One region of the Micromonospora ureilytica genome, then DNA from elsewhere that is predicted to be linked to it. Evidence: predicted binding sites of a transcription regulator. Region 1 holds the regulator's gene; the other holds the start of a gene.
The links. Region 1 encodes HrcA, which represses chaperone genes, less so after heat shock. Its sites were predicted from a motif close to GGTTNGCACNCTCNNNNNGAGNGTGCNAACC; they were not measured.
Positions count from the first base shown of each region.

Region 2: a site for HrcA is predicted at 12,587-12,617, ahead of groL (chaperonin GroEL). Genes of this name have one in related genera too.

Region 1 covers NZ_JADOTX010000001.1:7,042,432-7,058,456, reverse strand. Annotated here, with positions in the region: gene IW248_RS32555 (serine hydrolase domain-containing protein) at 1-381, opposite strand, end outside; gene IW248_RS32550 (histidine triad nucleotide-binding protein) at 378-737, opposite strand; gene IW248_RS32545 (SDR family NAD(P)-dependent oxidoreductase) at 785-1,546, shown strand; gene IW248_RS32540 (16S rRNA (uracil(1498)-N(3))-methyltransferase) at 1,634-2,368, opposite strand; gene dnaJ (molecular chaperone DnaJ) at 2,370-3,515, opposite strand; gene hrcA (heat-inducible transcriptional repressor HrcA) at 3,591-4,613, opposite strand; gene IW248_RS32525 (DUF4870 domain-containing protein) at 4,839-5,465, shown strand; gene hemW (radical SAM family heme chaperone HemW) at 5,533-6,756, opposite strand; gene IW248_RS32515 (enoyl-CoA hydratase-related protein) at 6,776-7,564, shown strand; gene IW248_RS32510 (SDR family NAD(P)-dependent oxidoreductase) at 7,607-8,371, opposite strand; gene IW248_RS32505 (hypothetical protein) at 8,692-9,552, shown strand; gene IW248_RS32500 (phytanoyl-CoA dioxygenase family protein) at 9,774-10,676, shown strand; gene IW248_RS32495 (low temperature requirement protein A) at 10,858-12,045, shown strand; gene IW248_RS32490 (low temperature requirement protein A) at 12,073-13,266, opposite strand; gene IW248_RS32485 (MOSC domain-containing protein) at 13,424-14,059, opposite strand; gene IW248_RS32480 (carbohydrate ABC transporter permease) at 14,172-15,002, opposite strand; gene IW248_RS33355 (carbohydrate ABC transporter permease) at 14,999-15,985, opposite strand; gene IW248_RS32470 (sugar ABC transporter substrate-binding protein) at 15,982-16,025, opposite strand, start outside.
Region 2 covers NZ_JADOTX010000001.1:6,032,808-6,048,832, reverse strand. Annotated here, with positions in the region: gene IW248_RS27680 (aminotransferase class V-fold PLP-dependent enzyme) at 1-357, shown strand, start outside; gene IW248_RS27675 (FUSC family protein) at 383-1,585, opposite strand; gene IW248_RS27670 (HD domain-containing protein) at 1,725-2,381, shown strand; gene IW248_RS27665 (DUF4031 domain-containing protein) at 2,353-2,637, opposite strand; gene IW248_RS27660 (FAD-binding oxidoreductase) at 2,706-4,106, shown strand; gene IW248_RS27655 (hypothetical protein) at 4,117-4,650, opposite strand; gene IW248_RS27650 (glycerol-3-phosphate dehydrogenase/oxidase) at 4,739-6,553, opposite strand; gene IW248_RS27645 (S8 family serine peptidase) at 6,779-9,382, shown strand; gene IW248_RS27640 (GNAT family N-acetyltransferase) at 9,452-10,387, shown strand; gene IW248_RS27635 (hypothetical protein) at 10,466-10,714, shown strand; gene groL (chaperonin GroEL) at 10,773-12,395, opposite strand; gene IW248_RS27625 (hypothetical protein) at 12,665-13,837, opposite strand; gene IW248_RS27620 (cold-shock protein) at 13,933-14,136, opposite strand; gene IW248_RS27615 (GNAT family N-acetyltransferase) at 14,348-14,878, shown strand; gene paaN (phenylacetic acid degradation protein PaaN) at 14,987-16,025, opposite strand, start outside.

The DNA.
Region 1 (16,025 bases):
CAGACTGTCCCAGATATCGCCGAACGGCTCACGTTGCAGGCCAGCGGTGTGCGACAGCAACCGGCGTACGGTCAGCTCGCCGTGCGCCGGGAGGTCCAGGTGCCGGCCCACCGGGTCGTCCAGGTCCAGCAGGCCGTCGTCGCGGCACTGCAGGACCAGCACCGCGGTGAACGTCTTGGTGACCGAGCCGATCCGGAACTGGGTGCCCGGCCCCAACGGGCTGTCGGTGCCGGTCGCACCGACGGTGCAGCTCCAGAGCGGCCGGTCGGCCCGGTGCAGCGCCGCCGACACCGCCGGCACCCGGGCTTCGGCCTGCACCCGCCGGACCAACCGCCCCAGGTGCTCATCCGCCCGGACGTCGGGCGCCGCACCTAGGGTCACGCGAGGTTCCGGGCGAGCATCGGGCCGAGCGGCGCACCACCGAGCAGGTGCGCGTGCGCGTGGAACACCTCCTGCCCGCCGTACGCGCCGGTGTTGAACATCAGCCGGAAACCGTCGCCGAGCAGGCCCTCGTCCTCGGCCACGGCGGCGGCCGTCGCCAGCACGTCGGCGGCCAGCGCCGGGTCACCCTGGGCGAGGGTGGCGACGTCGGCGTAGTGCTCCTTCGGAATGACCAGGACGTGCACCGGCGCCTTCGGATCGATGTCGCGGAAGGCGAGGGTGGTGTCGGTCTCCCGGACCACTGTGGCCGGGATCTCCCCGGCGACGATGCGGCAGAACAGGCAGTCGGATCCCATCGGGGCAGTGTAAGGACACCGGGTGCGGCTGAGGCAGGATGGCCGGCATGACGGATCGGGCGGTACTGGTGACCGGGGCCTCGCGCGGGATCGGCCGCGCGGTGGCGAAGGCGTTCGCGGCCGGCGGCGACCGGGTGGCCATCCACCACCGCGACTCCGCCGACGCGGCCGAGGAGCTACGCGCGCAGCTGCCCGGCGACGGGCACGTGGTGGTCCGCGCCGACCTCACCGATCCGGACGCGGTCCGGGCCATGGTCGACCGGGCCGCCGAGCTGCTCGGCGGGTTGGACGTGCTCGTCAACAACGCCGGGACGTACGGCGACCGCGACGACCCGCACCCGATCTTCGGCACCTCGTACGAGCAGTGGCAGCAGCGCTGGCGGCAGGTGCTGGAGACCAACCTGACCGGCGCCGGCAACGTCACCTGGTGCGCCGCCCAGCACATGCGCGAACGCGGCGGGCGGATCGTCAACGTCTCGTCCCGTGGCGCGTTCCGCGGCGAGCCGGAGCAGCCGGCGTACGGCGCCAGCAAGGCGGGGCTGAACGCGCTGGGCCAGTCCCTCGCCGTGGCGCTCGCGCCGTACGGCATCACTGTCGCCACCGTCGCACCGGGCTTCGTGGCGACCGACATGACCACCGAGCACCTGCGCGGCGAGCGGGGCGCGGCCATCCGGGCGCAGAGCCCGTTCGACCGGGTGGGCCAACCGGAGGAGATCGCCGCCGCCGTGCACTGGCTGGCCTCACCACAGGCCGAATGGGCCTCCGGCACGATCGTCGACCTCAACGGCGCCTCCTACCTGCGCAGCTGAAGCCGACTCCGACAAGATCTTGGAAAGAAAGCGCCCCTGGAGGGGCCGTTTCCTTCCAAGATCTCGATGAGGACGCGCGGCGTGGGGCTACCAGCGGTTGAGGCGGGTGGCTAGCACGCTGAGGGCCGCCACCCCGGCGGTGGAGGTGCGCAGCACAGCCGGCCCGAGGCGTACGGGTCGCCCGCCGGCCTCGGCGAAGGCGGTCAGCTCGGCCGGGGCGATGCCACCCTCCGGGCCGACCACCAGGACGATCTCACCGGTGGAGGGCAGCTCGGCGGTGGTGAGCCGGTCTTCGGCCTCCTCGTGCAGCACGAACCCGGCGGCGGCACCGGCGATCCGGCGGGCCACAGTGGCTGTGGACTCGTCCGGCGCACCGGCCACCACCGGCAGCCACGGCCGGCGGGCCTGCTTGGCCGCCTCCCGGGCGGTGGCCACCCACTTCTCCCGGGCGCGTACGCCCCGGTCGCCGCGCCACTGGGCCACCGAACGTGAGGCCGCCCAGGGCACGATCTCGTCCACCCCGACCTCGGTCATCGCCTGCACGGCCAGCTCGCCCCGGTCGCCCTTGGCGATGCCCTGCACCACCGCGATCCGGGGGACCGGCGCGTCCGCGTACCCCCGGGAGGTGATGGTGACCTCAAGGGTGCCCCTGCCGACGGCCGTGACCACGGCGGCGGCCGTGCCACCCCGCCCGTCGGCGAGCAGCAACTCCTCGCCGACGCGCAGCCGCTGCACGGTGGCGGCGTGGTGCCCCTCCGGGCCGTCCAGGGTCAGCGCGTCGCCGGTGGGCAGCGCCTCGACCAGGAAGAGCGGAGCGGACACCTCAGGCGTGCCCGTTGAACGCGTCGCGCATCCGGGAGAAGAAGCCGCCCTGCTTGGACAGCTCGGCGACCTCCTCACCACGGGTCTTGGCGAAGTCGCGCAGCATCTTCTCCTGGTCCGGGTCGAGCTTGGTGGGAGTCCGCACGTCCAGGTGCACGTAGAGGTCGCCTCGGCCGGTGCCGCGCAGGTGCGGCACGCCCCGGGCGCGCAGTCGTAGCGTGCTGGCCGGCTGGGTGCCGGCCTTGACGTCGACGGTCTCCTCGCTGTCCAGCGTCTTGATGGTCAGCCGGGTGCCCAGCGCCGCCGCCGTCATCGGCACGGTGACCCGGCAGTGCAGGTCGTCGCCCTTGCGGGAGTACACGTCGTGCGGGCGCTCGTGGATCTCCACGTAGAGGTCACCGGCGGTGCCGCCACCGGGGCCGACCTCGCCCTGCTGGGCCAGCCGGATCCGCATGCCGTCCTCGACGCCGGCCGGGATCTTGACGGTCAGCGAGCGGCGGGTACGAACCCGACCGTCGCCGGCGCAGGTGGGGCAGGGGTGCGGGATGGTGGTGCCGTAGCCCTGGCACACGGTGCACGGCCGGGCGGAGACCACCTGGCCGAGGAAGGTGCGCTGCACCGACTGCACCTCGCCCCGGCCGCCGCACGCCTCGCAGGTCGCCAGGTGCGTGCCGGCGGCCGTGCCGGCGCCCGAGCAGGTGGTGCAGAGCACAGCGGTGTCAACGGTGATCGGGGCTTCCACGCCGAACGCCGTCTCGTGCAGGTCGAGTTCGAGTCGCAGGATCGCGTCGGCGCCCGGGCGGGTACGCGGCCGTGGGCCACGGGCGCCACCTCCCGCACCGCCGAAGAACGCGTCCATGATGTCCTGGAAACCGACGAACGGACCGGCGCCTCCGGGGCCGCCCGGACCTCCGGCGCCGCCGCCACCCGGGGCGAGCGGGTCGCCACCCAGGTCGACGATCTGCCGCTTCCGGTCGTCCGAGAGGACCTCGTACGCGGCGTTGATGTCCTTGAACTTCTCCTGAGCCTCCGGGTCCGGATTGACGTCCGGGTGGAACTGGCGCGCCAGCTTGCGGTAGGCGCGCTTGATCTCGTCATCGGAGGCTTCCCGGCTCACACCGAGAATGCCGTAGTAGTCCCTGGCCACTGCGTTCCGTGTCCTCATGTTCGTCTCGCGTTGCGCCGGTCGGCGGCCGCAGCCGGCCGCATCGGCCCTGACCAATCAGTTCTGGGCCAGCAACTCGCCCACGTAGCGTGCCACGGCGCGCACCGTGGCGATGTTGCCGGGGTAGTCCATCCGGGTGGGCCCCAGCACCCCCAGGCCGCCGACGATCGTGGCACCCGGGCCGTACCCGGTGCTGACCACCGAGGCGGCGCGCAGGTTGTCGAACTCGTTCTCGTCGCCGATCAGCACCCGGGTCGTGCTGGGCTCGGTCTCACCGATGAGCTTGAGCAGCACGACCTCCTCCTCCAGGGCCTCGAGGATCGGCCGCAGGGAGCCCTGGAAGTCGAGCAGGCCACCCCGGGTGAGGTTGGCGGTGCCGGCGAGCGCGATCCGTTCCTCGTGCCGCTCGACAAGTGTCTCCAGCAGGACGGTGGCGAGCGTGGTCATGGTCGGGCGCAGCCCGGTCGGCGCTTCCTCGACCAGCGCCTGCACCAACGGTGGCGTCTCGGACAGCCGGGCGTTGGCGAGCTTCTCGTTGATCAGTCGGCGCAGGTCGGTGACGTCGTCGGCGGGCACCGGGCCGGGCAGCTCCACGAGCCGCTGCTCCACCCGCCCGGTGTCCGCGATCATGACGAGCATCAGCCGGGTCGTGGAGATCGGCACCAGCTCCAGGTGACGCACCGAGGAACGGGCCAGGCTCGGGTACTGCACGACGGCGACCTGACGGGTCAGCTGGGCGAGCAGGCGAACCGTGCGGTGCACCACGTCGTCGAGGTCGACAGCACCGACCAGGAAGCGCTCGATGGCCCGGCGCTCGGCCGGGCTGAGCGGCTTGACCCGGGACAACCTGTCGACGAAGAGGCGGTAGCCGCGGTCGGTGGGCACCCGGCCGGCACTTGTGTGCGGCTGCCGGATGTAGCCCTCCTCCTCCAGCACGGCCATGTCGTTGCGGACCGTGGCCGGGGAGACCCCGAGCTGGTGCCGCTCGACCAGCGCCTTGCTGCCGACCGGCTCCTGGGTGGAGACGTAGTCTTCGACGATGGCGCGGAGCACTGCGAGTTTCCGGTCGTCGAGACCCATCCTCCGCACCTCCTGTCGCACGTCGGCCGCCGGCGCCGTGGGCCGGCCGGGCCGTCCTGGCACTCGACTGTAACGAGTGCCAGTCTACGTCGGCAGGCCCGCCGACGCGATGATCAACGACCACCTGTCGGTGCGGCCCATGCCACCCCATTGGGCTGATCGGCCCGCACGGCGGGGCGGTGTCGCTCTGGTGCGGCGTTGCCACCGGCCCTTACCGTGACATCCATGACTGAACCTCCTCGCCCTCCCGGGTCGGGCGACCCCGGCAACTACCCGCCGGAGCCCACCTCCCCAGGCCCGTTCCCGTCGTCCGAGCCGCCCACCGCACCACTGTCCGGGGCACCCGGCCCGGCCGGCTATCCCCCGGCCGGTGGCTATCCGCCGCCCACCGGTGACCAACCGCCGTCAGGCGGCTACCCTCCGGCAGGCGGCTATCCGCCGCCCGGGGGCTATCCCCCACCCGGCGGTTACCCGGCCGGTGGGGCATACGGCGGCCCCGGTGGCGGCTACGCCAACAACGAGGACAAGACCTGGTCGCTCGTCGCGCACTTCGGCGGCGCCCTCGGCGCGCTGGTCAGCTTCGGTCCGCTGGGCTTCGTCGCCCCGCTCATCGCCTACCTGACCCGCGGCCAGCAGTCGCCGACCGTCCGGGCGCAGGCCCTCGCCGCCCTGAACTTCCAGATCCTCTGGTCGGTCATCGCGTTCGTGCTGCTCTTCGTGAGCTGGTGCCTGCTCTTCCTGCCCAGCATCGCCGTCGTGGTGATCCAGATCCTGTTCGGGATCATCGCCGGCGTGAAGGCCAACGAGGGCACCCCGTACCGCTACCCGATGACTGCCAACTTCATCAAGTGAGCCGGGCCGGCCGCTCCCCCGGCCGGTCTGGAACACCGCTGCCCCCGGTCCGGGGGCAGCGGGCCACTCAGGGCAGCAGGTCGCGGACGACCGCGTCGGCGAGCAACCGCCCGCGCAGGGTGAGCACCGCCCGGCCGGCGGCGTACTCGTCGGCGGCCAGCAGCCCGTCGGCCAGCGCCCGCTCGGCGCCGGCCCGGCCGGTGGCGTCGAGCACCGCCAGCGGGAGGCCGCTGGCCAGCCGCAGCCGGAGCATCACGTCCTCCATGTGCGCCTCGTCGACAGTGAGCACCTCCCGGGCCAGCCCGGGAGACGCGCCGGCGGCCAACCGCTGGGCGTACGCCGAGGGGTGTTTCACGTTCCACCAGCGCACCCCACCGACGTGGCTGTGCGCCCCCGGCCCCAGCCCCCACCAGTCCGCGCCGGTCCAGTAGAGCAGGTTGTGCCGGCAGCGGGCCTCCTCGGTACTGGCCCAGTTGGAGACCTCGTACCAGGAGAGCCCGGCCGCGTCGAGCGCGGCCTCCGCGGCCAGGTAGCGGTCCGCGGCCACGTCGTCACTGGGGTACGCCAGCTCGCCGCGCCGCATCCGGGCCGCGAGCCGGGTGCCGTCCTCGACGATCAGGGCGTACGCGCTGACGTGGTCCACTCCGGCGGCCACGACCTGCTCCAGCGAGGCGGCGAAGTCCTCGGCCCGCTCCCCCGGGGTGCCGTAGATCAGATCCAGGTTGACGTGCTCGAACCCGGCGTCGCGCGCCTCCAGGGCGGCGGCGGTGGCCCGGCCGGCGCTGTGTTTGCGATCCAGGATCGCCAACACCCCCGGGGAGGCGGACTGCATGCCCAGCGAGATCCGGGTGTAGCCGGCGGCCCGCAGCAGCTTCAACGATTCCGGGGTGACCGACTCGGGGTTGGCCTCGGTGGTCACCTCGGCGTCGGCGGCCAGCCCCCAGGTGCGGTCGATGCCGTCGAGGATGCGGGCCAGGTCGTCGGCGGGGAGCAGGGTGGGCGTGCCCCCGCCGACGAAGACGGTGTCGACCCGGGGCGGCGGGTTGTCGCCGAGCACCCGGGCGGCCAGCGTCAGCTCGGCCAGGACGGTGTCGGCGTACCCCTCGCGGCTCGCGCCACCGCCCAGTTCGGAGGCGGTGTAGGTGTTGAAGTCGCAGTAGCCGCAGCGGCTCGCGCAGAACGGGACGTGCACGTACACGCCGAAGCCGCGCGCGCCGACCGCAGCGGTGGCGGTGGCGGGCAACGATCCGTCGACGGGGACGGTCTCACCATCTGGAAGGACGCCGGGCATGGCCACTAGTGTGCCCGGCATGACCTCTCCCGACGTCCTCGTGCGGGTCGCCACGGCCCGTGGGGTGACCACCCTCACCCTGAACAGCCCGCACAACCGCAACGCGCTCTCCACCGGCCTGATGACCCAACTGCTGGCCGGACTGGCGGACGCGGTGGCCGACGAGGCGGTCCGAGTGATCGTGCTCGACCACACCGGCCCGGTCTTCTGCTCCGGCGCGGACCTGAAGGAGACCGCCGCGGCGTACGCCAGCGGGACGGTGCCGGCCGGGATGCTGGGCGACGTGCTCGCGGCGCTCTGGGAGTGCCCGAAGCCGGTGCTGGCCCGGGTCGGCGGGCCGGCGCGGGCCGGTGGGCTGGGCCTGATCGCCGCCGCCGACCTGGCGGTCTGCGCCGACGAGGCGACCTTCGCATTCACCGAGGTACGCATCGGGGTGATCCCGGCGGTGATCTCGGCGACCGTGCTGCCCCGGCTGCACCCCCGCGCCGCCGCCGAGCTGTACCTGACCGGGGACACCTTCGACGGTCGCCGCGCCGCCGAGATCGGCCTGGTCACGGCCTCGGTCCCGGCGGACGGGCTGGACGACGCGGTACGGGGCTACTGCGACTCGTTGGTGCGCGGGGCACCTGGGGCGTTGGCCGGCGCGAAGGAGTTGCTGCGCCGACCAGGTACCGCCGAGTTGCGCGCCGACCTGGCCCGGCTGTCCGCCGTCTCGACCGGCTACTTCCTGTCCGACGAGGGGCGCGAAGGGGTCACCGCGTTCCGCGAACGTCGACCCGCGCGCTGGGTGCCCGCTATCGACGGCTGACGGCCGGGGCGCCACCGGGAGCGGCGGCGCCCCAAGGCCGGGTCACCAGGCGGTCGCGCCGCCGTCGACCGGGTAGTTCGCCCCGGTGATGTACGACGCCCGGTCGGACGCGAGGAAGACCACCAGCTCGACGACCTCCTCGGGACGCGCGAAGCGCTTGAGGAGCGTCTTGGCGGTGATGGCGTCCCGCGCCTCCTGGTTGTCACCGAGGTCGCGTTCGCTGGCCGGGGTGAGGGTGGGCCCGGGGCTGACCGCCACCGCGCGGATCCCGTGGGGCGCGCCTTCGAGCGCGAGCTGTCGCGTCATGCCGATGATGCCGGCGTTCGCGGCGGTGTGACCGACCATCGGCGGGACGTGGCCGCCGATCATCCCGGCCATGGAGGCGGCGCTGATGATGACGCCGCCACCGCGCCGGACCAGGTGCGGCCAGGCGAACTTCGACACGAAGTACGGAATGTCGAGTTCGCCGGTGATGGTGTAGCGCCAGTCCCGCACCGAGAAGTCGGGCATCGGGCCGAAGCGGAGCGCGGCCGCGTTGTTGTAGACCACGTCGAGCCCGCCGTAGGCGGCGGCAGCGTCGTCGACGAGCTTGCGTACCTGCTCGGGGTCGGTGAGGTCGACCGGCGCGATGCCGGTCATCTCCCCGCCGGCGCGGCGGACGAGTTCGACAGTCTCGTCGTTACCGGCGACCTGGAGGTCGGCCCCGACGACCTTCGCGCCCTCGCGTGCGAAGGTCAGCGCCGCGACGCGGCCCAGACCACCGCCGGTGCCGGTGATCAGCACGACCTTGCCATCGAGCGTTCCCATGGAAGTCCTCCTCGTTCGGGACCAACGCGCCCGGCTATGGGTGGTAGGTCGGATTGACATGTCAACAGGGCTAAGTCCTTGACCGGTCAATCGCTTCCCGTTACGGCTTACCGGGTGACGCTCACGACAGCCCTGCGCCGGGCCGGAGACAGAACGCGGCGGCAGGTGAGATCGCGACCGGAGCGGGAACGTCGCCAACCGGCACGCGACAGCGGAGCTGACCCCGAACTGGTCGGAGTCGGCCACGGTGGGCCCGAACCGCTCGGACGACCCGGAGACGCCCTGCGGGGACGTACGCTTGGCAGACTGTCGATCTGGGGGTGTGGGTGCGAACTCGGGCAACCGTGGCGGGTGGAGTGGTGCTCATCCTCGTCGCCGTGATCGCGATCTGGCTCGTCGTACGGCAGGTCGGCGACAACCTCACGTTGCCGCTGGTGGCACGGAAGTGCACAGTGCAGGCCGACGGAAGGGTCGCGCTGGACGCCGACCAGATGGCCAACGCGGCGACCATCGCGGCGATCGGCGCGAAGCGCGGAATGCCCGAGCGGGCCGTCGTGGTCGCGCTCGCCACCGCCTACCAGGAGTCCGGGCTGCGCAACCTCGCCGACGGTGACCGCGACTCGGTCGGCCTGTTCCAGCAGCGACCGAGCCAGGGCTGGGGCACCCCGGCGCAGATCCGCGACCCGCGCTACGCGGCCAACCGGTTCTACGCGGCGCTCAAGAAGGTGCGCGGCTGGGAGAAGATGCGCGTCACCGATGCCGCCCAGCGGGTGCAGCGCTCGGCGTTCCCCGAGGCGTACCAGAAGTGGGCCGACGACTCCGAGGTGCTCAGCCGGGCCCTGATGGGCGACGCAAGCGGCGCGGTCGCCTGCACGGTGGGGCGCACCCCGGTGATGCACGGCGCGGCGGCGGCCGCGCAACTTACCCGCAACCTCGTGCTGGACTGGGGGTTGAAGGGCACCGACCCGACCAACCCGACCGGGTTGGCGGTGACTCCGGGCGACCAACGCGACGGCTGGCGCTATGCGCACTGGCTGGTGTCGCACGCCCAGGACCACGGTGTGAAGCGGGTCCGCTTCGGCGACCTGGAGTGGACCGCCCGCGGCGGCTCGTGGGACCGGGTGGACGGCCCGCAGAGCCCCGCCGGCCAGGTCGTGGCCGAGGTGTTCAACGAGGGTTGACCGACCCGGATCTCTTAACCGGCAGTCACCGCACAATCGGGCAATGAACATCAAATCGAGCTATTGATCACCTCGATCTCACTCTGTGCGTTTCTCTCGCTGCGTGGGGTCCCACTGCGGCCAAATCCCGCACCACGCCCTCCCCGACGCCTGGACCACCGCGTTACGATCGGCGGCCTGTGCCAGAAAAGGTTTCACCTCATGGGGAGGGGTACGACGCGGTGTTCGATTACGGCGACCGGACCGGTTACGAACCGATCAGCGACACTGACCGCAAGGAGTTCCACGAGCAGGGCTTCCTCCTGCTGCGCAACGTCCTGACGGAGGACCACCGGGCGGCGCTGGAGGCGGCGGTCGACCGCGTCTACGCGGAGGAGCAGGCGAAGGGCACCACCAAGAAGGACGGCACCCTGCACCTGCTGGGCTTCCTGGAGCGCGACGAGCTCTTCGGTGAGCTGCTGACCCACCCGATCGCCTTCCCGTACATGTGGGGGCTGGCCGGCTGGAACATCTACACCCACCACAACCACCTGGACGTGACCCCTCCGGCCGCCGAGCCGGAGAAGCCGTACTGGGGTTGGCACCAGGACGGGTACCGGCAGAACTCCGACCCGGAGACGATGGACCCAAACCTGCCCCGGCCGATGTTCTCGCTGAAGGTCGCGTACGTGCTGTCGGATCTCTCCGAGACCGGCCGCGGCGCTACCAAGGTCATCCCGGGCAGCCACCTGAAGAACTCGCTGCCCCGGCCGGCGGACCTCACGGTGCAGAACCCCGACCCGGAGGGCACGGTGGAGATCACCGCCAACCCGGGCGACGCCTTCATCTTCGACCGTCGGCAGTGGCACTCCCGGTCGACGAACCTGTCGACAATCACCCGCAAGATGCTCTTCGTCGGCTACACCTACCGGTGGATCCGTCCGCTGGACGAGCTGCACCCCGACCTGAACGGCGAGTGGTACCGCAACCGCACCCCCGTGCAGCGCCAGCTGATCGGTGAGGGCACCCACACCGCCAACTACTGGGGCATCAACTGGGACGGGTACGTCGACGACGAGATCCCGCTGCGCAAGGAGCTCAAGGAGCGCGGTCTGCTCGACCGCAACATCCCCTGGCTCCGCTGATCCCCTGCTCGTAGAACGGCCCTCTGCCACCGCTGAACGATGGCAGGGGGCCGTTCCACGTCCGCTCCCGGAGAGCGCGTTACGGGCCACCGGCCACCGCACTGTCGGTAGCGTGGCGGGTGCGCGGAGTTGGGCGCGGCGCCGCCGTCCAGGGCGCGGGGTGGCACAGGAGGCAGCCGCAGTGACGTCCGCTCCGCTCCCCCGGATCCTCCGCCGCCGCGGCGAGCCGGAGTACCCGACCTTCCTGGAACTCTTCTTCGACCTGATCTACATCTTCATGTTCTCCCGGCTCGCCGCCAGCCTGGCCGAGCACCTCACCGTCCGGGGTGCGGCGCAGACCGCCGTCCTGCTGCTGGCCGCCTGGTGGGTCTGGGTCCTGACCGCGTGGCTCACCGACCTGTTCAACCCCCGACTGCCGATCATCCAGGCGACCGTCCTGCTGGTCATGCTCGGCACCCTGCTGATGGCGATCGCGACGCCGTACGCCTTCGGCCGTTACGGGTGGCTCTTCGTCGCGGCGTACTTCGGCATTCACCTGGTCCGGGACGCCGTCCTGATCCCCGGCACCCGAGTGAACCGGCCGATCCAGGCCAGGAGCATCCGGGTGTTCTTCTGGTTCGGCGTCACCGTGACACCCTGGGTGGCCGGAGTGTTCGTGGACGAGACCGCTCGACTGGTGCTCTGGTCGCTCGCGGTGGCAGTCGACCTCGGCTCGGCCCGGGCCGGCTGGCCGACGCCGGGGCTGGGGCGCACCGAGCTCGCCAGCCAGATCTTCACCGGGGTGCATCTCTCCGAGCGGCACCGGGCGATCTTCATCGTCGCGCTCGGCGAGTTGATCCTGAGCACCGGCACGGGGCTGGCCGGCAGCGGATTCACGGCCGGCGCGGTGGCCACCGCCGCTGTCGCGTTCGTCAGCGCGGTCCTGCTGTTCCAGCTCTACTTCCAGCGGGTCCAGCGGATCCTGGCGCCACCTAGCGTCGCATCTGTAGAACGGGTCCGCTCCGGCACCTCCACCTCGTACAGCCATCTGGTCATGGTCGCCGGGGTGGTGTTGGTCTCGACCAGCACCTCGATAATCATCGACCGGCCGTCCGGCCACGACCCGGTCGAGCTGATGGTCGCCACCCTCGGCGGACCGATCCTGTTCCTGCTCGGCAGCGTCCTGTTCGATGCCGTGGTGACCGGCCGGATCCTCTGGTCCCGGGTGCTGGCGATCGTGGCGTTGTGTGCCCTGATGGCACCCGCCACACTCCTGCTCCCGCCCCTGACCGGCCTGGTGTTGGCGAACCTGGTCCTGCTGATCACTCTGGTCGGGGAAGGGCTGGCCGCGCGCGGCCGCCCGGTCGGGGCCACCGCGCCAGCACGATGAAGGGCCGTCCGCGAGGGTCGTACCGAGTCAGCGCAGCATCGGCGGCGCCGGCGTACGTGCGTGTTGCCGGGTGCTCACCAGGTTCGCCGCGGCGATCAGCGCCAGCACTGTCATGGCGAGCAGCGCGACAAGCACCGGCGGCAGCAGGGGCGTGGCCGGCGCCACGCACGCCAGCAGCACCAGCCCGGCCGACCGGGACCGCGAGATTCGCCCGAACACGGTGAAGTCGAGTACGCCCCGACCGACCAGGTACAACGCGGGACCACCGAGGATTACCGCAGCCCACGACGGCGGGGTCTCGCCCCATGGGCGGCTCACCACGAGGTGACTGGTGACCGCCGCGCCGACGATTCCGGCCACCATGATCAGATGGGTGACCGCGGCGGACTGGGTGAGCAGCCCCGGGTTGGACGACCGGGCGATCGCCTCGGTCAGCAGCTCACCCGCCCGGTAGATGTAGATCCGCCACATCAGCACCACCGTGCCGAACACCACCGCCAGCGCCCAGGCCCGTTCCATCGTGTACTCGCTCATGCTGAAGGTCGTTCCGGTCACGAAGATCGAGACACCGAGCGCGACGATGACGAACTGCCGGTAACGCTCGGCCACCCGTCCCCCGGCCAGCCGCCAGTCGCGCGCTCGTGAGTGCCCGATCCTCGGCACCGGCCAGCCGAACCCGGCCGCCGAGTATTCGACGACGACCGCGAGGGCCCAGATCGGCAACTGGCCCGAGCCTCCGACGAGCGCCCCACCGATCCAGCCGACACCGGCGACGCCCTCCCAGATCTGGATCCGGATGATGCTGGGAAGCAGGGTCCTGCTCGGGGCGACAAGGGAGTAGTAGACGGAGGTGCTGGCGTGGATGAGCACGTACGTGACCGCGAAGAGCAGCGCGTGATCGCCATACGCATCGGCCGCGGCCGCGGCCAACAGCAGGCTGGCCGCCGCCACCCAGATGAGCTGCCCTTGCCCGGACGGGCGTTCCAGGTCGAGGCTGTCCGCCCCCCACACGGTCAACGCCCAGATCATCGTGAACGCGAGCAGCAGCACCAGCGTCTCGGCGGCGCCGGTCCAGGTCAGGTTCTCGGCCAACGTGGTCGCCAAGGTGACAAGCGCGAAGACGTAGACCAGGTCGAAGAAGAGTTCCAGGAACGCCGGACGCTTGAAGTCCGGATCGGTGGGTGACGCCGCTGCGGCACCGCCCTCCGTTGCCATCGACATCGCGCTCCACCCGGTCCCCGCCGCACGCCCCCGTTGGGGACAATACGGGCAAGTCCGCCGCCCGGCCCGACGTTCCTGGAGGGCCGCCTGCCGGGTGGGCAGCCCTCTCCGCCCCGTCGAGGACGTCCTGGTGCGCTGAGCGTCGCGTCGGTGACGGTCAGCGCCTCAGCCGCCGGCGGACCTTCTCCCGGATCGGCTCCGGCAGGCCCTCCGCGTCGAGCAGCCGAGGCAACAACTCCGGCTCCAGGCTGGTCGCCCGGAACACCTCGCCGATGGTCACACCGTGCGCGGGTCGGTCCACCACCTCGACCGGGTCGCCCGCGCCGACCTCCCCCTCGCGCAGAACCCGCAGGTAGGCCCCGGGCGACGCCCGGACCGTGAACCGCTTGATCAGATCCGGTACGCCCCAGAACCCGGCGAAGGTGGTGCAGGGGGTGCGCGGCTTGGTGACCTGGAGCAGGGCCGACCCGACCTGCCACTGCTCGCCGATCACCGCGCCCGTCACGTCGACCGCGTAGGTGGTCAGGTTCTCGCCGAAGCCGCCGGGCGGGATGGCGCGGCCCAGTTCGGCCACCCACCAGGCGGCGTCCTCCTCGGCGTAGGCGTAGACCGCCTGGTCAGGACCACCGTGATGGGCCCGCTCGCCGATGAAGTCGCCCGCCAGGCCGCCGGTGAGCAGCGACACCGGGCCGTCGACCGGCCGCTTGTCGATGCCGCTGCGGCCGCTCGCGTCGCCCGCCCACCCCGCCTCGGTCACGATGCCGAGGTTCACCGCTGCCACCCTGCCCGTCATGACCGTCAGCCTAGCGGCGGCCCGACGCCGCTCAGCCCGTCCGGCGCGGGGGGTCGGCACCGGCATCAGCGGTCCGCGCGTAGGCCCGCGCGGGCGTCGGGCCGTCCTGGGGTCAGCCCTTGACGGCGCCGGCCACCAGGCCGGAGACCATCCGACGCTGCACCAGCAGGAAGAAGATGATGACCGGCAGGGTGAACAGGGTGGACGCGGCCATCACCGGGCCCCAGTTGGTGTCGTCCCGACCGAAGAAGAAGGTCATCGCGACCGGCAGGGTGTAGCTGCCCTGGTCGTTGATGAACGTCAACGCGAAGATCAGCTCGTTCCACGCCGTGATGAAGGAGAAGATGCTGGTGGCCACCAGGCCGGGGGCGACCAGCGGGAAGAGCACCCGGCGGAAGGTCTGGGCCCGGCTGGCCCCGTCGATCGCCGCCGCCTCCTCCAGTTCCTTCGGCACCGCGGCGACGAAGCCGCGCAGCATCCAGACCGCGAACGGCAGCGAGAAACCGAGGTACGTGAGGATCAGGCTGGGCAGGGTGTTGTAGAGCCCCAGCCGCTGGATCATCAGGAACAGCGGGATGACCAACGCCTCCAGCGGGATCATCTGCACCACCAGCAGCATGATCAGGAAGCTGGTCCGCAGCCGGAACCGGAACCGGGCCACCGCTGTCGCGGCGAGCAACGCCACCAGACCGCTGAGCACCACAGTGGAGACGGCCACCAGCGCGCTGTTGAGGAAGAAATCGAGGAAGCTGACGCCGGGGATCAGGTTGCCGGTCAGGATCTCCCGGTAGTGCGTCAACGTCGGATGGGTGGGCACCGGCTGCGGGGTGGCCGAGAAGATCTCGTTGCTCGGCTTCAACGAGGTGGAGATCATCCAGTAGACCGGGAACGCCGCGAAGAGCGCGACCAGCAGCCCGGCGCCGTTGAGAGCGACCTTCTTCACGACTCGTCCTCCTGCCTGAGCACCATCCGTACGTAGAAGCCGGTGACCACGAGCAGGATCAGCGTGAGGATCACCGCGATGGCCGCGCCGAGCCCGTACTTCGGCGGCGGAGAGAAGGCTTCGGCGTACGAGTAGATGGCGAGCATGAACGTCGGCCGGTCCTGGGTGCCGCCGGCCAGCACGAACTGCTGGGTGAAGACCTTGAAGTCCCAGATCGTGGAGAGCACGATCAGGATTCCGAAGACCGGGCGCAGCAACGGGAAGGTGATCTTCCAGAAGACCCGCCACGGGCTGGCGCCGTCCACCCGGGCCGCCTCGTGCAGCTCACTCGGCACGCTCTTGAGACCGGCCAGCACACTCACCGCGATGAACGGGAACGAGTGCCAGACCACCACCAGGGTGAGGATGGCGAAGAAGAGCAGAGGCGAGTTGAACCAGCCGTAGCCGGTCCAGTCGCTGCGCCCGAACAGGCCGTTCGAGAGCCCGTCCGGCAACGCGTTGAACAGCCACGTGACCAGGCCGCTCGTGTCGTCGAAGATCCACTTCCAGACGATGGTGCCGGTCAGCGCGGGCGTGGCCCAGGCGAGCATCACGCAGCTGGCCACGAACGTCGCCATCTTGCGACCGAGCCGGTTGAGCAGCAACCCCACCAGGGTGCCGAGCACCATCGTGAGCAGCACGTTCGCCGCGGCGAACAGAACCGTGTTGCGCAGCACGGTCAGGAAGAACGGGTCGGAGAGGATGTCGGTGTAGTTGCCGAGCCCCACCCACGGCCAGTCGCGATCGCCGCGCAGTTGCCGGACGCTGTTCAGCCGGTAGAAGGACATCACCACCACCTGGCCGAGCGGCCAGAGCAGCAGCACCCCGATGATCAGCAGGGCGGGCAGGAGCAGCAGGTAGGGCAGGCGGTCCACCCGGCGACGCCGCCGCACGGGGGTCTCCCGCGCGACGGCCGTCTCCGGGTTTTTGGTCTGTGAGCTCACTTGCTGTTCAAGATGCCTTCCATCTCACCGGCCGCGTCGG
Region 2 (16,025 bases), 1.0 Mb from region 1:
TTGGCCGCCCACGAGCAGGCCCTGCTGTCCCGGCTGCGGACCGGCCTCGCCGCCCTGCCGCACGTCGTCGAGCTGCGCACCTTCGGCCCGGACGCGCCCCGGGTCGGCATCGTCTCGTTCGTGGTCGCCGGACGGGACTCCACCGAGGTGGCCGCGCGGCTGGCCGCCGAGCACCACATCGGCGTACGGGACGGGTTGTTCTGTGCCCACCCGCTGGCCCGGCGGCTGCTCAGTGAGGCGACGGGGCGTACCGGCCGGCGGGACCTGCCGCCCACCGCGCTGCGCGCCAGCATCGGGCTGGGCAGCACGGCAGCGCAGGTGGACCGGCTGCTCGCGGCGCTGGCCGAGCTGGGCTGAGGCCCGGCCGGCGGCGGCCGCGCGCTCAGCCGACCGGCGGGGCGGTGGGCGGCTTCGGCGTGTCGCCGGGCTCGGCGGGCTCACCGACCGGGCGCTCCTGCTCGCCGAAGGCGGTGCGGATCCACCGGTTCGCCTCCTCCTGCTCGATCCCGGAGGCGACCAGCAGATCGCTCGCTGTGGTGCGGATCTGGGCGACCACCACACTGCCGGAGAAGCCCACCCCGGCGCCGTACGCCCGGCCGGCCTCGCTGACCGCCCGCAGCGACCGCTCGCGGGCCTTCTCCGGCTCCTCGCCGGCGGCGAACTCGTGCTTGAGCAGCCGGACCGACTCGGCGAGGTGGCCGATCGCGTCCGGCATCGGATCGGGCACCGGTTCCTCGTCCTCGACAAGCGTGACGGACCGGCGGATCAGCGTGCCGCTGTTGCGCATCGCCCGGTCGATCGGGTCGGCCGCCTCCGCGTAGTGGATCAGCTCGCTGCGACGGTGCCAGCGGGCCGGGGAGAGCGTGGCCGTCTCCTTCGCGCCCTCGATCGCCTCGGCCAGCGTGGCCAGTTCCTCCTTGTTGTCGCGCAGCCGATCAAGTGCCCGTTGGATGGTGGCGCGGTCCCGGCCGCGCAACCCGTCGGCGGTGGCGTCGAGTTGGGCGGCGAGCAGGTCCAGTGCGGGCCGAGCGGCGCGGTTGATTACTCGGAGCGGATTCAGCGGCAGCAGCACCGCCGTGACCAACAGCGCGATCCCACCGCCGAGGAACGCGTCGACGAAGCGGGGGATCTCCAGGTTCTGGGTCGACGGGCTCAGCGTCACGATCAGCACCGCCGTGGCCGCCGCCTGAATGACGATGGCCACGCTCGCGCCCGCGAAGATGGTGAGCAGGATGGCCACCGTGACCACCAGGCCGAGCTGCCACGCCCCGGTGCCGAGCAGGTAGATCAGGAGGTCGCCGACGAACACCCCGACCCCCACCCCGACGATCAATTCGATGGTCCGGCGGAACCGTTGGCCGACCGACGCGGCCAGGGTGCCGACCGCGGAGATCGGCGCGAAGACCGGTTGCGGGTTGCCGAGCAGCTTGTGCGAGATCAGGTACGCGAGCCCGGCGGCCAGCCCGGCCTGCACGGCGAGTCCGCCGGCCATCCGTACCCGGTGCAGCCGGTCGTGCAGGGTGGCCCGGCTGCGGTGGCGCAGTTGTTCGGTGGCCTCGGCGATCCGCGCGCCGTCGATGTCCACCAGCCCCTCGCGCAGCGCGGTACGTCGCACCACCGGAGGTCGCTTGTCCCGCGCCACGGCCATGGGCGCGACTACCCGGGGTGGGCCCGCTGAATCCTCCCTTCCCGCGCGGCACGGGCGGATGCGGCAGACTCGGGCGGTGGTTGAACTGCTGGACCGGTTTCGGGCGGCGGCCCGGGATGCCGGCGCGACGTCCGATCCGGATACGACTCGGGCCGGGGAGAAGGTGATCGTCCGGTGGCGGGAGCCGCACCGGCACTATCACACGCTGGCCCACCTGACGGCGGTGCTCGACGTGGTGGACCAGCACGCCGACCTGGTCGCTCGGGCCGACGTGGTCCGGCTGGCGGCCTGGTTCCACGACGCGGTCTACGACCCCCGGGCCGCTGGCGACGCCAATGAACGCGACAGCGCCGCACTGGCCGAGAGCGTGCTCAGCGGGCTCGGGGTGCCGACGTCCACGGTGGCCGAGGTGCGTCGGCTGGTGCTGCTCACCGCCGGGCACGCGGTGGCGGCGGACGACCGGGACGGCGCGCTGCTCTGTGATGCGGACCTGGCCGTGCTGGCCGCGCCGCCGGCCCGCTACGAGCGTTACGCGGCGGCGATCCGCCGGGAGTACGCCCATGTGCCGGAACCGGCCTTCCGGGCCGGGCGGGCCGCGGTGTTGACCAACCTGCTGGCGCTGCCCGCGCTGTTCCGGTCGCCACCGCTGGCGAGCCGGTGGGAGGAGCCCGCCCGGGACAACGTGCGCCGCGAGCTGGCCACCCTCACCGAGGAGCCGGAGAACGCGGGCTGACCAGGTGCTTTGGCCGCCGCAGGTCGGCGGCGCGGAGCAACCGGACCAGCTCCCGGCTCGGCACCACCTGGGCGCCGAGCCACACCGCCGCCGCGAACCGGTCGGCCGGGATGTCGTAGTGGTCCCGGTCGAAGCCGCGCCGGGGCGCGCCGAGCGCCTCCGCGAAGGCGTGCAGCTCGGCGTACGAGACGTCGCTGATCAGGTGCGACCAGAGCCGACCGCGCCACGGCCAGGCCGGCCGGTCCAGGTAGAGCATGGTGCCCAAGTTATCCCGCCCAGTCGATCATGTTGATGATCGCCGGTCGGCGACCTAGCCTCGGCTGCATGGCCCCCACCGCGCTCCTCGACGACCTGCGCGCCGCGCTCGGTGCCGACGCCGTGCTCACCGACCCGGACCTGCTGCTCATGCACCAACGGGACGAGGCCGACCTGTGCGCCGCCGGCATCCCGCTGGTGGTGACCCGCCCGCGCACCACCGAGCAGGTGGTCGCCGTGGTCCGGGCCGCCGCCCGGCACGGCGTACCTGTGGTGCCGCAGGGCGCGCGGACCGGGCTGGCCGGCGCGGCGAACGCCGTGGACGGCGCGGTGGTGCTCAGCACCGTCGCGATGAACGAGATCCGGGAGATCGACCCGGTGAGCCGGATCGCTGTGGTCCAACCGGGGGTGGTCAACGCCGCGCTGGCCGGGGCGGTGGCCAAGCAGGGCCTCTGGTACCCGCCGGACCCCGGCTCGTGGGAGTCGTCCACGATCGGCGGCAACGTGGCCACCAACGCCGGCGGCATGTGCTGTGTGAAGTACGGCGTGACCACCGAGTACGTGCTCGGTTTGGAGGTGGTGCTCGCCTCCGGCGAGGTGCTGCGCACCGGGCGGCGTACGGCCAAGGGGGTGGCGGGTTACGACCTGACCCGGCTGTTCGTCGGTTCGGAGGGCACCCTCGGCGTGATCACCGAGGTGACCGTGGCGCTGCGGCCCGCCCCGGCCGACTCGCTGACCCTGGTGGCGGTCTTCCCCTCCGTCGCCACGGCCGGCGCGGCGGTGGCCGAGATCGCGGCTCGCGGGCTCACCCCCAGCCTGCTGGAGTTGCTGGACCAGACCCACCTGCTGGCGATCGAGGCGTACCAGCCGATGGGTTTGCGGACCGACGCGCAGGCCCTGTTGCTGGCCGCCGCCGACACCGGCGCCCGGGCGGCGGACGACCTGGCCGTGCTTGCCGAGGTGTGCGAGGCCGTCGGCGCCGACGAGGTCTACGCGGCCACCGACGCGGTGGAGGCGGCGGCGCTGCTCCAGGCTCGTCGGCTGGCCCACCCGGCCATGGAGAAGTTCGCGGCGGACGCCTACCCGGGCGGCAACGGCGGTCTGGTGATCGACGATGTGGCGGTGCCGCGCGGCGCACTCGCGGCGCTCCTGGACGGGGTCGCCCGGATCGCGTCCGAGTGCGAGGTGCCGATCGGCGTGGTGGGGCATGCCGGGGACGGCAACATGCACCCGAACATCGTGGTCGACCGGGCCGACCCGGCGAGCGTGGAGCGGGGCCGGCGGGCGTTCGACGAGATCATGCGGCTCGGCCTGGACCTGGGCGGCACGTGCACCGGTGAGCACGGGGTGGGCCTGCTCAAGCGGGACTGGCTGGCCCGGGAGATCGGACCGGTCGGTGTTCGGGTGCATCAGGCGATCAAGTCGGCGCTCGACCCGGCCGGCCTGCTCAACCCGGGCAAGGTGCTCTGAGCGGCTGCGGTCAGCCCTTGACCTCGGCCGGGGTCGCCTGGGTGAGCAGCAGCAGGATCTCCCCGGCGACAGGCGTGAGCTCCTCACCCGGGCAGTCCTGCGAGGTGATCAGCCCGGCCGAGGTGATGAGGCTGGACGTCAGCGCGTCGATGCAGGTGGTCCGGTACCGCCGGGTCTGATCGGTCTCATCGGCCAGCAGCGGGTTGGCGAGCAGCACCTGGAGCCGTTCGGTCAGCTCCGGTGCGAGGGTGCCGCGGGAGGTCACGCCGTCGCCGGCGCAGTCGACGCACTGCCACGCGCCGTTGCGCTCGACGCTCAGGGTGCGCATCGGCCCGTCCTCGCCGAGCCGCTGGAGCAGGCTGACCTGACCGGCGGCGACAGTGGTGGGGATCTCCAGCTGGGATCCGCCCGGCGCGCCGGCGGTCGGTTGCGCCACCGGCGTGCTCGGCTTGCCCTGCTCGAAGAGCGAGCACCCGGTCAGGGCACCGACGAGCACGACGGCGAGCAGGGGTACGAGGAGACGAGGGTGCGCGCGGGCTAGCACGCGCGGAAACCTACCCCACCGTAGGTAGCGTTTGAAACCACCATCCGGGCCGGTATCGATGGTTACCCATCGGTAACGTCGCAATTCGTCATCGAGCGGACGGGCGCAGCGCAACCTGGTCGTCGTCGCCCCGGTCGGCCGCGTAACCCCGGACGTCCGGAGCGCCGAGCCGGGCCGCGTCCGCCGCCGCGTCGTCCGGCATCAACTGGGACTGCCGCTCCGCCTCCACCCGGGCGCGGTAGTGCTCGACCTCGCGCGCCCGGGTGGCCGCGTCCCAACCCAGCACCGCGCCCATCAACTCGGCGGTGTGCTCCGCCGACTCCAGCCCCCGATGGCTGGTCTCGAACGAGATCCGGGTCCGCCGGGTCAGCACGTCCTCCAGGTGCAACGCACCCTCGGCCCGCGCCGCGTAGGCGACCTCCGCCGCCAGATACTCCGGAGCACCAGCCAGCGGGGACCCCAGCAGTGGATCGGCGTCGACAAGCGCCAGCAGGTCCAGGGTGAGGGTGCCGTACCGCTCCAGCAGGTGCTCCACCACACCCACCGGCACGCCGTGCCGGCGAGCCAGGTCGGCCCGGTCCCGCCACATCGCCGGGTACCCGTCGGCGCCGAGCAGCGGCAGGTCGGCGGTGCGCGACGAGCGGGCGCCACCGAGCCGGCGAGCGGCCCGGTCGACGACGTCGGACGCCATCACCCGGTACGTCGTGTACTTGCCGCCGGCGACCAGCAGCAGCCCGAGCATCGGCTCGAAGACCGCGTGCTCACGGGAGAGCTTCGAGGTCGAGTCGGCCTCGCCGGCCAGCAACGGCCGCAGCCCGGCGTACACCCCCTCGATGTCGGCGGTGGTCAGCGGCCGCTCCAGCACGGTGTTGACCTGCTGAAGCAGGTAGTCGATGTCGCGGGCCGAGGCCGCCGGGTGGGAACGATCCAGTCGCCAGTCGGTGTCAGTGGTGCCGATGATCCAGTGCCCGCCCCACGGGATGACGAAGAGCACCGAACTCGCCGTACGCAGGATGAGCCCCGTCTCACCGGTGATCGCCGAGCGGGGCACCACCAGGTGCACCCCCTTCGAGGCGCGCACCCGGACACCGGGCCGCAGGCCCACGTCGTTGAGCATCCGGGACATGTCGTCGCTCCACACGCCGGTGGCGGCGATGACGGTGCGGGCCTGCACCTCGAACTCCGCGTCCGGCGAGCCGGGCGGCGCCTCCAGGTCCCGGACACGAACGCCTGTCACCTCGCGCGCCTGCCGGATCAGCCCGACGGCGCGGGCACTGCTCACCACCGTGGCGCCGAGGCTGGCCGCGGTGCGGGCCAGGGTGACCACCAACCGGGCGTCGTCGACCTGCCCGTCGTAGTAGCGGATCGCCCCGGCCAGTGCGTCGGCCCGCAGACTCGGAAAGATCCGCCGGGCACCCTCCCGGGTCAGGTGACGGTGCAGGGGCATGCCCCGGCCACCGCCGAAGACCCCGGCGAAGGCGTCGTACGCGGCCACGCCAGCCCCGTAGTAGGAGCGGCGGAAGACCCGGGCCGGCAGGTCCCGCAGGCCACGCCCGGCCGGCAGCGGCACCATGATCGGCACCGGGCGTACCAGGTGCGGCGCGAGCCGGGTGGCCAGCAGGCCACGCTCGGTGAGCGCCTCGTGGACCAGGTGGAACTCCAACTGCTCCAGGTAGCGCAGGCCACCGTGGATGAGTTTGCTGGACCGGCTGGAGGTGCCGGCGGCAAGGTCACGCGCCTCGACCAGCGCCACCTTCAGGCCCCGGGACGCCGCGTCCAGGGCGGCACCGGCTCCGGTCACCCCACCACCGATGACCAGCACGTCGAAGCGCTCGGCACGCAGTCGACGCAGGTCGGACGCACGGCGGACCGGTGAGAGCTGACCGGCGACGGATCGGGAGATATTGGGGTCGCGCACCCGTCCACCGTAACCGCCGTGCCCCCGTGTCGACATTCGCCGCCCGCCCGGCACTGCGCCTACGCGCCCGGCCCCAGGCCGACTGATCGGAGATCTTGGACAGTTTCCGTCATCGCCTGACGGAAACTGTCCAAGATCTGCACGGTTCTTCGAAGTCCCGGAACCCGACGGTCGGGTCGAAACCCTTTGTCGTAGTCGTAAGGTTCTCGGATGCAAGGTCAACCTGCGTACCCCGGCTTCAGCGGCCGCAGTTCCCCCTGGCCAGTGGTCGCGGCCGTGCTGATCGGCTGCTGGACGGTTGCGGTCACAGTGGGCGCCCAGACCGGTGGTTGGCTCACCGATCAGGTGCTGCTGGGCTTCGGACGGGACCGAGTCGGCTGGCTCTGGCCGGTTCTCGGCCTGGCCACCGTCGTGTTGGTGGGCACACCCGCCCTGCTGCTGGCGCTGCTCCCCCGGTCGGCCGCGGTCCGGGCCACCGGACGGGTCTGGTTGATCGGGGCACTCGCTCTCGGCGTGCTCACACTGCTGCGGGTCGTGCCGCCGGTGCACCACGAGGCGTACCTCGCCGCGCTGGCCGGCGCGGCGGTGCTCAGCGCGGTTGCCGTGCGCTGGTCGGCGCGGCGGTGGGCGTACCCCGGGCTGGCTGGCTCGGTCGGCGGCCCGGCACCCACCGCGGACGGCGACGCCACACGGCCCGGGGCCACCGGAGACAGCGACGCCACCCGGCCCGAGGTCACCGGGAGTCCGACGCCGGTCGGACCCCAGCGACGCCCGCGCCGGATCGGGCCGGTGCCGCTGCTCGCGGTCGCCGCCGGGTTGGCGCTGCTGCTGCCGTGGGCCTGGCTGGGCGCGCTCGGCGGCCTCCTGGAGACCGCACTCGCGCTGCTGGCGGCCGCCGCGCTCGGGATGCTGGCCGCGACTCTGCTGGATGCCCCCTTCTGGTCCCCGTTCGCGGTTGGGCGGCCGCCCCGGCCGGCCCGGCTGGTGCTGGTCGGCGGCCTGGTCGCCGGGGTGGCGCTGCTGCTGCTCGCGGCCGGGACCGGCCAGTCCGGAGCGCAGTTGCCCGCCCTGCTGACCCTGCCGCCGGTGGGCTTCGCGTTGGCCGCGCTCTGGGCCGCGACCTGGCGGCCCGCCGCCGACCCGGCCACCGCTGACCCGGCCACCTCCGAGCCGGCCACCTCCGAGCCGGCCACCTCCGACCCGGCCGCCGCCACCCGCGCCGGGCGAACGGCGACCGGCTGGCTCGTGGGCCTGGCCGCGCTCGGCCCGCTGGCCTTCACCGACCCGGAAGAGATCAGCCTGCTGCTGGTCGGCACCCGGGACGTCCCGTTCTGGGTGGCGGCCGCCGCCGGCGCCGGGCTCGCCGTCGCGGTCCTGGTCGCCATCGGGTACGCGGTGCTGCTCGCCCGGCCGACGGCACGCACCCCGAACAGGCGGATCGCCGCGGTGGCGGCCGTGGTGCTGCTTGTGGCGTTCGGCGTGGTCGACCTCGGCCCCGGCCAACCGGGCCTGTACGGCGAGCGGCTGTTCGTGGTGCTACGCGCGCAGGCCGACCTGGGCAATCTGCCGGCCGGTGCGCCGGGTCGGGCCGGGCGGGACGCCCGCGCGGCGGAGGTCTACCGGCGACTCGTGACGACCGCCGAGCAGAGCCAGGGCGACCTGCTCCGGGGGTTGAACCGGCTGCGCCTCGACCCGGTGTCGTACTACCTGGTCAACGCCGTCGAGGTGGACGGCGGCCCGGCGGTGCGGGCCTGGCTCGCCCGCCGACCGGAGGTGGCCCGGGTGCTGGTCAGCCAGCGTCTGCGCCCGCTGCCGGCCCCGGCCGGGCAGAGCCGGGGCAGCGCGCCCAAGCCCACCGGCCCGGAGTGGAACATCCGCCAGATCGGCGCCGACCGGGTGTGGTCCCAACTCCGGGTCACCGGCACCGGCATCGTGATCGGCAGCTCCGATTCGGGGGTGGACGGCACCCATCCGGCGCTACGAGCCGGGTTCCGCGGCGGGGACGACTCCTGGTACGACCCGTGGGACGACACCCGGAGCCCGACCGACCAGGGCGGGCACGGCACCCACACGGTGGGCAGCGCGGTCGGGCGGGACGGCATCGGGGTGGCACCTGACGCGCAGTGGGTGGGCTGCGTCAACCTGGACCGCAACCTCGGCAGCCCCGCGCACTACCTGGACTGTCTCCAGTTCATGCTGGCGCCCTTTCCGGCCGGCGGCGACCCGTTCACCGACGGCCGTCCGGAGCGCGCCCCGCAGGTGCTGACCAACTCGTGGGGCTGCCCGCCCATCGAGGGTTGCGACCAGCGTGTCCTGCGGCCGGCCACCGCCGCCCTGGACGCCGCCGGGATCTTCGTGGTCGCCGCGGCCGGCAACACCGGCCCGTGGTGCGCGTCGATCGACGATCCGCCGGCCCCGTACGCGGACGTCCTGACAGTGGGCGCGGTGGACGCCCAGCGGCGGGTCGCCGAGTTCTCCTCGCGCGGGCCGGTGTCCGGCGGTGCGAACAAGCCGGACGTGCTGGCACCGGGGGTGGGCGTGGTGTCGGCCATGCCGGGCGGCACGTACGGCGCGCTGGACGGCACGTCGATGGCGACCCCGCAGGTGGCCGGGGTGGTCGCGCTGATGTGGTCGGCGAACCCGGCGCTGGTCGGCGACGTGAACCGGACCCGGCAGATCCTCCGGGACACCGCCACTGCGGCGACGCCCACCTATCGCTCCGACAGCCCCTCCGACGCCTGTGGTGCTCCGTCGAACGTGACAGGCGCCGGCCAGGTCGACGCCTACGCGGCCGTTCGCGCAGCCCAGCAGTAGGAAGGTTTCCTTCCTGAAGCGCTGAGCCGGGGGTGCGGCTCGCCACCCGGTGATCTAGGGTCGGCGACCATGGACGCCGAGATCACCGTCACCGAGCTGACCGCCGACCTGGTCCCCAGCGTCGTACAGCTCTGCCAGCAGGCTCTCGACCTGCCCGAGGACGCCGCCGAGGCGGCTTCCATCGTGGACGTGCTCTGGCCCCGGGCCACCGCCGACCGGTCCGTGGTCGGGCTGGGCGCGTACCGGGGTGCGGACCTGGTCGGGGTGCTGATCTGCTCGGTGTCGTCGACCGAGCCGGGGATCGGGCACGTGGACCTGGTGGCGGTCCTCGCGGATCAGCGGCGTCGGGGCGTCGGCCGGGCGCTGCTCCAGCGGGCCGAGCGGGTGCTCGCCGAGCGCGGGGCGACCGAGGTGCTGCTGGCCGGGAATCCGCCGTACTACGCGTGGCCGGGCATCGACGTCCGCTACACGCCGGCGGTCTGCGCCGCCCTCGCGCTCGGCTACCAGCAGGACCGGACCGCCTGGAACATGACCGCGGACCTGTCGTACGACGGGTCGCCGGCACTGCGGTCCACCGAGGCGGCGGAGCGGCGGCTGGCCGACCAGGGCGTCACCGTACGCCGGGCGGAGCCGGCGGACCTGCCGGCGCTGACGGCGTTCGCCCGGTCCACGTTCGGCGGCACGTGGGACGGCGAGTTGGCCGGGTCGGTGGGGCGCGCCGACGCCGGCTGCCACCTGGCGGAGCGGAACGGTGAGGTGCTCGGCTTCGCCGCGTACGGGTCGTCCCGGCCGAGTTGGTTCGGGCCGATGGGCACCGCGCCTGCCGCGGAGGGGTCGGGCATCGGCGGGGTGCTGTTGCGGCGCTGCCTGCGCGACCAGCGGGCGGCGGGGCTGGACCGGGCACAGATCGGCTGGGTGGGGCCGGTGCCGTTCTATTCGGGCAGCGCGGGTGCGTGGATCGAGCGGGTCTTCTTCCTGTACCGGCGAACCCTATCGAGGGCATAACCGGGGCAAACAGGACATAGATCCATTCGCCCGCACCGGCCATCGACGCCCCCTACGGTTTCGGTAGAGGAGGCAGCCATGACCACGGATGACAACCAGACCGAGGACGGCCCGCCGATCACCTGGAAACCGGTCGGCGAACTCCCGGGCCAACTGCCGTTCGACAGGCTCGACTACGGCGACGCCGAACAACTCGCCGAGATGACCACCGACGGCGAGTCGTCGGTGGCCGAGGAGCCGCAGGAGATGGTGGACGCGCCGATCCAACTGCTTCCGCCATACAACCGGGCGCACAAGCGGCGCAACCAGCGCCCACTGCCGACCTGACGACGAACGGGGCGGACCGCGTCAGCGGCCCGCCCCGTTCGGTGTGTCGGAACTGGACTCAGAAGTCCATGTCCCCGCCACCCGGGCCAGCCGGGGCAGCCGGGGACTTCTCCGGCTTGTCCGCGACAACAGCCTCGGTGGTGAGGAAGAGCGCCGCGATGGAAGCGGCGTTCTGCAGCGCCGAGCGCGTCACCTTGGCCGGGTCGATGATGCCCGCGGCCAGCAGGTCGACGTACTCGCCGTTGGCGGCGTTCAGACCGTGACCCGCTTCGAGGTTACGGACCTTCTCCACCACGACGCCGCCCTCAAGGCCGGCGTTGACGGCGATCTGCCGCAGCGGGGCGTCCAGCGCGACCTTGACGATGTTCGCACCGGTCGCCTCGTCGCCGACCAGGTCGAGCTTGTCGAAGGCGGTCTTGCCGGCCTGCACCAGCGCGACGCCACCACCCGGGACGATGCCCTCTTCGACGGCGGCCTTCGCGTTGCGAACGGCGTCCTCGATGCGGTGCTTGCGCTCCTTGAGCTCGACCTCGGTGGCCGCGCCGACCTTGATCACCGCAACGCCGCCGGCCAGCTTGGCCAGCCGCTCCTGCAGCTTCTCCCGGTCGTAGTCGGAGTCGCTCTTGTCGATCTCGGCCCGGATCTGGTTGACCCGGCCCTGGATCTGCTCGGCGTCACCGGCACCGTCGACGATGGTGGTCTCGTCCTTGGTCACCACGACCTTGCGGGCGCGGCCCAGCATGTCGATGCTGGCGGCGTCGAGCTTGAGGCCGACCTCCTCGCTGATGACCTGGCCACCGGCGAGGATGGCGATGTCGGTCAGCATGGCCTTGCGGCGGTCACCGAAGCCCGGCGCCTTGACGGCGACCGACTTGAAGGTGCCACGGACCTTGTTGACCACCAGGGTGGCGAGGGCCTCGCCCTCCAGGTCCTCGGCGATGATCAGCAGCGGCTTGCCCGACTGCATGACCTTCTCCAGGATCGGGAGCAGGTCCTTCACCGACGCGATCTTGCTGTTGGCGATCAGGATGTACGGGTCGTCGAAGACGGCCTCCATACGCTCCGGGTCGGTCATGAAGTAGGCCGAGATGTAGCCCTTGTCGAAGCGCATACCCTCGGTGAGCTCCAGCTCAAGCCCGAAGGTGTTGCTCTCCTCGACGGTGATGACGCCTTCCTTGCCGACCTTGTCCATCGCCTCGGCGATGATCTCGCCGACGGTGCTGTCGCCAGCGGAGATGGAGGCGGTGGAGGCGATCTGCTCCTTGGTCTCAACGTCCTTGGCGAGCTTGGACAGCTCCTCCGAGACGCTCAGGACCGCGGCCTCGATGCCCCGCTTCAGGGCCATCGGGTTGGCGCCAGCGGCCACGTTGCGCAGGCCCTCGCGAACCAGAGCCTGGGCCAGGACGGTCGCCGTCGTCGTGCCGTCACCGGCAACGTCGTCGGTCTTCTTGGCGACCTCCTTGACCAGCTCAGCGCCGATCTTCTCGTACGGGTCCTCGAGCTCGATCTCCTTGGCGATGCTCACACCATCGTTGGTGATGGTGGGGGCACCCCACTTCTTCTCGAGCACGACGTTGCGGCCCTTGGGGCCGAGCGTCACCTTTACGGCGTCGGCGAGCTGGTTCATGCCACGCTCGAGGCCGCGGCGCGCCTCTTCGTCGAACGCGATCATCTTTGCCATACGGCGTTGTCCTCCTGGACACTCACGGCCACCCGAGTGTGTGTCCCGGATGGGCCGCCTGGTGTACGCATTTGGGACGTCGCCACCAGGCGACGACGACGTCCTTCGGCCGGGCCGGATAGCCCGCGACGACCGGCCATGTGTCGCCCCGGCGTCTCCACGCCGGTGCAACCTGGCCCCACCGTCCCGACCATTGGCACTCACGGTATGCGAGTGCCAATGACTTGTTTAGCACTCTCCCCTGCCGAGTGCAAGCACGATGCCGCCGCTCAGCCGAGTTCCGCGGCCAGCCCTGCGGTGTTCACCGGTGCCTCATGGGCGCGCTGCTCCGCGTACGTCACCAGCAGACCGATCATCTGGGCGAGGTGGGCAGGCAGGGCCAGCACGGCGGTGATGCCGATCACCACCACCACTCCGGCGGCGGTACCCGCCGAGGCGAACGGGTCCGTTCCGAACGGCGAGGTGCCCAGCCCTTCCAGAACACCGGGGATCGCTGTGCCGACGAAAACCGCCAGGACCACCAGGGCCACCCGACCGAGCAGCAGGCCGAGGCGGTCGTGGAACATCCGGAACGACCGACCGATCGGATTGTGGCGTTCGAAGAGGTAGACCGGGCCGGCCATGCTCAGCGCGAAGCCCAGGTAGATGCCCGGCAGCACGCAGAAGCAGAAGCCGACGCCGATCAGCAGGCTGACCAGCAGCGTCCAGCCCCACAGCCCGAGGGCCCGCCGCAGGCCGTAGCGCAGCGCCGACTCCAGGCTGGCCGGCTGACCGGCCGCCTGTTGGGTGATCACCCAGGTGCCGGCGCCCCACCCGACGCTCTGTACCAACCCGACCAACAGGCTGCCACCAATCAACACGACCAGGAGGCTCAGCAGATCGGCGGCGAAATTGTCAGGCAGCACCGGGCTCGCGCTCGATCCGGCCTGGGGGGCCCAGTTCGCCGACGGGTCAAGCCCGAGGGAGAGCACCGAGAGCACCGCCGCCGGCAGCACCTGGGTGAGCAGCATGATCGGCACCAACTGCCGCCAGCCTCGGCGCAGCGCTCCCGCGCACCTGTTGAACCAACCGCCGAGGCCCGCGCCGGGCGGCGTGACCAGGGCGTCGTTCGGGTCGAACCCGTAACCCGGCGGGTACCAGCCGACCGGCGGCCCCGGATACCACGGCTGTCCGCCGTAGGGACCCGACCCGGGCGGGTAGCCCTCGGTGGGCGGGAACGCCCAGCCCTGCGGCGGCGGGGCCGCACCCCAGACCCCCTGCGCGGGATCCCAGCCGGGCGGCGGGCCGGCGTGGCCGGAGGGTGGGCCGGCCGGGGGCATGCCCGGCCCCCAGCCGGGCGGCGGGCCGGAGGGGCCGGGGGCGCCTGCGGGCGAGGACGGGTCGGAGGGGTCCGGCTCCCCCGACCCGGAGGACGGAGTGGGCGGGGGCGGCTGGTCGGTCATGAACGCTCCTCGGCATCGGCTGGAACGGTTCACGATCTTCCCGGGTGCACGCCCCTACCGCAGCCCCGACTCACGCGGCCAATCGGCCAGGAAGATCAGCCGATGACGCGCACGTGCTCTGCCTGCGGACCCTTCTGGCCCTGGGCGATCTCGAACTCGACCCGCTGACCGTCGTCCAGCGCCTTGTAACCGTCCATTTCGATCGCGGAGAAGTGGACGAACACGTCCTGACCGCCGTCGACGGCAATGAAGCCGTAGCCCTTCTCGGCGTTGAACCACTTCACGGAGCCCTGTGCCACGGTGCACTTCCCTCACTCTGCGCGGCGTGCCTGACCAGGCGCGCGGCACGGCCGAGCGCCCCCGGACCACCGACTCAGCGATCGATGACCGCCATTGAAGTGGTGACCGAAATCGCACGCTACACGAGGAGTGACGGCCGCGCACGGCCACAAATCGGACACACGTCGGGGGTGCCCAATTGTGTCCATTCCCTGTGGTAGGCATGCGGACATGACCACCGAACTGGGCTCGCCGGCCCTGCGGCTCGCCGAGATCCGCCGGGTCCGGCCGGAGGACGCCGCCCGGATGCGGGCGCTGCGCCTGGAGATGCTGGCCGACGCGCCGTTGGCCTTCCTGGAGACCCTGGCGGACGCGGCGGCCCGACCGCACAACGAGTTCGCCGCCCGGGTCGCGTACACCTCGGCCGGTTCCACAAACGCGCAGTTCATCGCGGACCCGGGCGGCCGGCTTGTCGGGCACGCCGGTGGCACGACCGCCCCGAACGAACCCGGGCTGACCGTGATCTACGCCGTGTACGTCACGCCCACCTGGCGCGGCAGTGGCCTGGTCGGCGAGCTGATCGACGGGGTGGCCGCCTGGTCGCGAGCCTGCGGCCGACCGGAGCTGCTGCTGGAGGTGGTGGTCGGCAATGACAGCGCCTACCGCGCCTACCAGCGCCTGGGCTTCGAGGACACCGGCGTACGGGTCCCCCACCCGACCATCCCAGCCCTGAACGAGCTACAGATGCGCAGAACCGCCTAGAGCCGTGCCCACGAAGGGTTTCCGGGGCAGCCCGACCCGCGCAGGGATCAAGCCAGACCGCCCGGAGCGGGTCGGGCTGCCCCGGAAACCCCCAACCGCAACCAAAGATCAGACGTGCCGCCGAGACTGCACAATCCGGAAGCGGTTCGAAACGTAAGCCCCATCGGTCAACGCCGAGTTCGCCGCCGCGTTGGCTCCGCTGCCGTGGAAGTCGGAGAACGCCGCCGACTGGTTGACGAAGACACCGCCGGTGAGGTTGCAGGACAGGTGCACCCCGACCTCTACCGCGACCGCCTCGGTCGCGTCCAGCACCGCCTCGTCGGTCGAGTAGACCCCGGCGGTGAGCGCGCCCTTCTCGCCGACCGTCCGGCGCAGCAGCTCGAGGCTGTGCGCGGTGGAGTCGGTAGCGATGGCGAACGAGATCGGCCCGAACCACTCCCGGCCGTACGTCTCCGCGTCGTCCGCGGTCAGCTTCACGATCGTCGGGGTACGCACCACCGCGTCGGCGTACGACGGGTGGGCCACGGCCCGCGACTCCAGCACCGGCTCGCCGACCTTGGTCACCTCGGCCAGCCGTTCCAGCACCCCGTCGTTGACGATGGCGCCGGTCAGCTCCACACCTCGGGCCGGGTCGGCGGTGAGCTTGCCGACGGCGGCGGCGATCCCGCCGGCCACCTCGTCGAAGCTCTTGTGCCCCTGGTCGGTCTCGATGCCCCCGGCGGGGATGAGGATGTTCTGCGAGGTGGTGCACATCTGCCCGCTGTAGAGGGTCAGCGTGAAACCGAGGTTGCGGCACATGCCGGCGAAGTCGTCGGTGGAGTCGATGACGACCGTGTTGAGGCCGGCCTTCTCGGTGTAGACCGACGCCTGCCGAGCGTGGGTCTCCAGCCAGTCGCCGTACTCGGTGGAGCCGGTGAAGTCGACGATCCGGATGGAGCGGTGCAGGGCCAGGTCGCTGGCGAGCTTCTCACCGGGCGCCTCGGCCGCCAGCATGATCAGGTTCCTGTCGAACCCGGCCTCGGCGAGCACCTCCCGGGCGTACTTCACGGTGATGGCCAGCGGCAGCACCGCGCGCGGGTGCGGCTTGACGATCACCGGGTTGCCGGTGACCAGCGAGGCGAACAGCCCGGGGTACGAATTCCAGGTC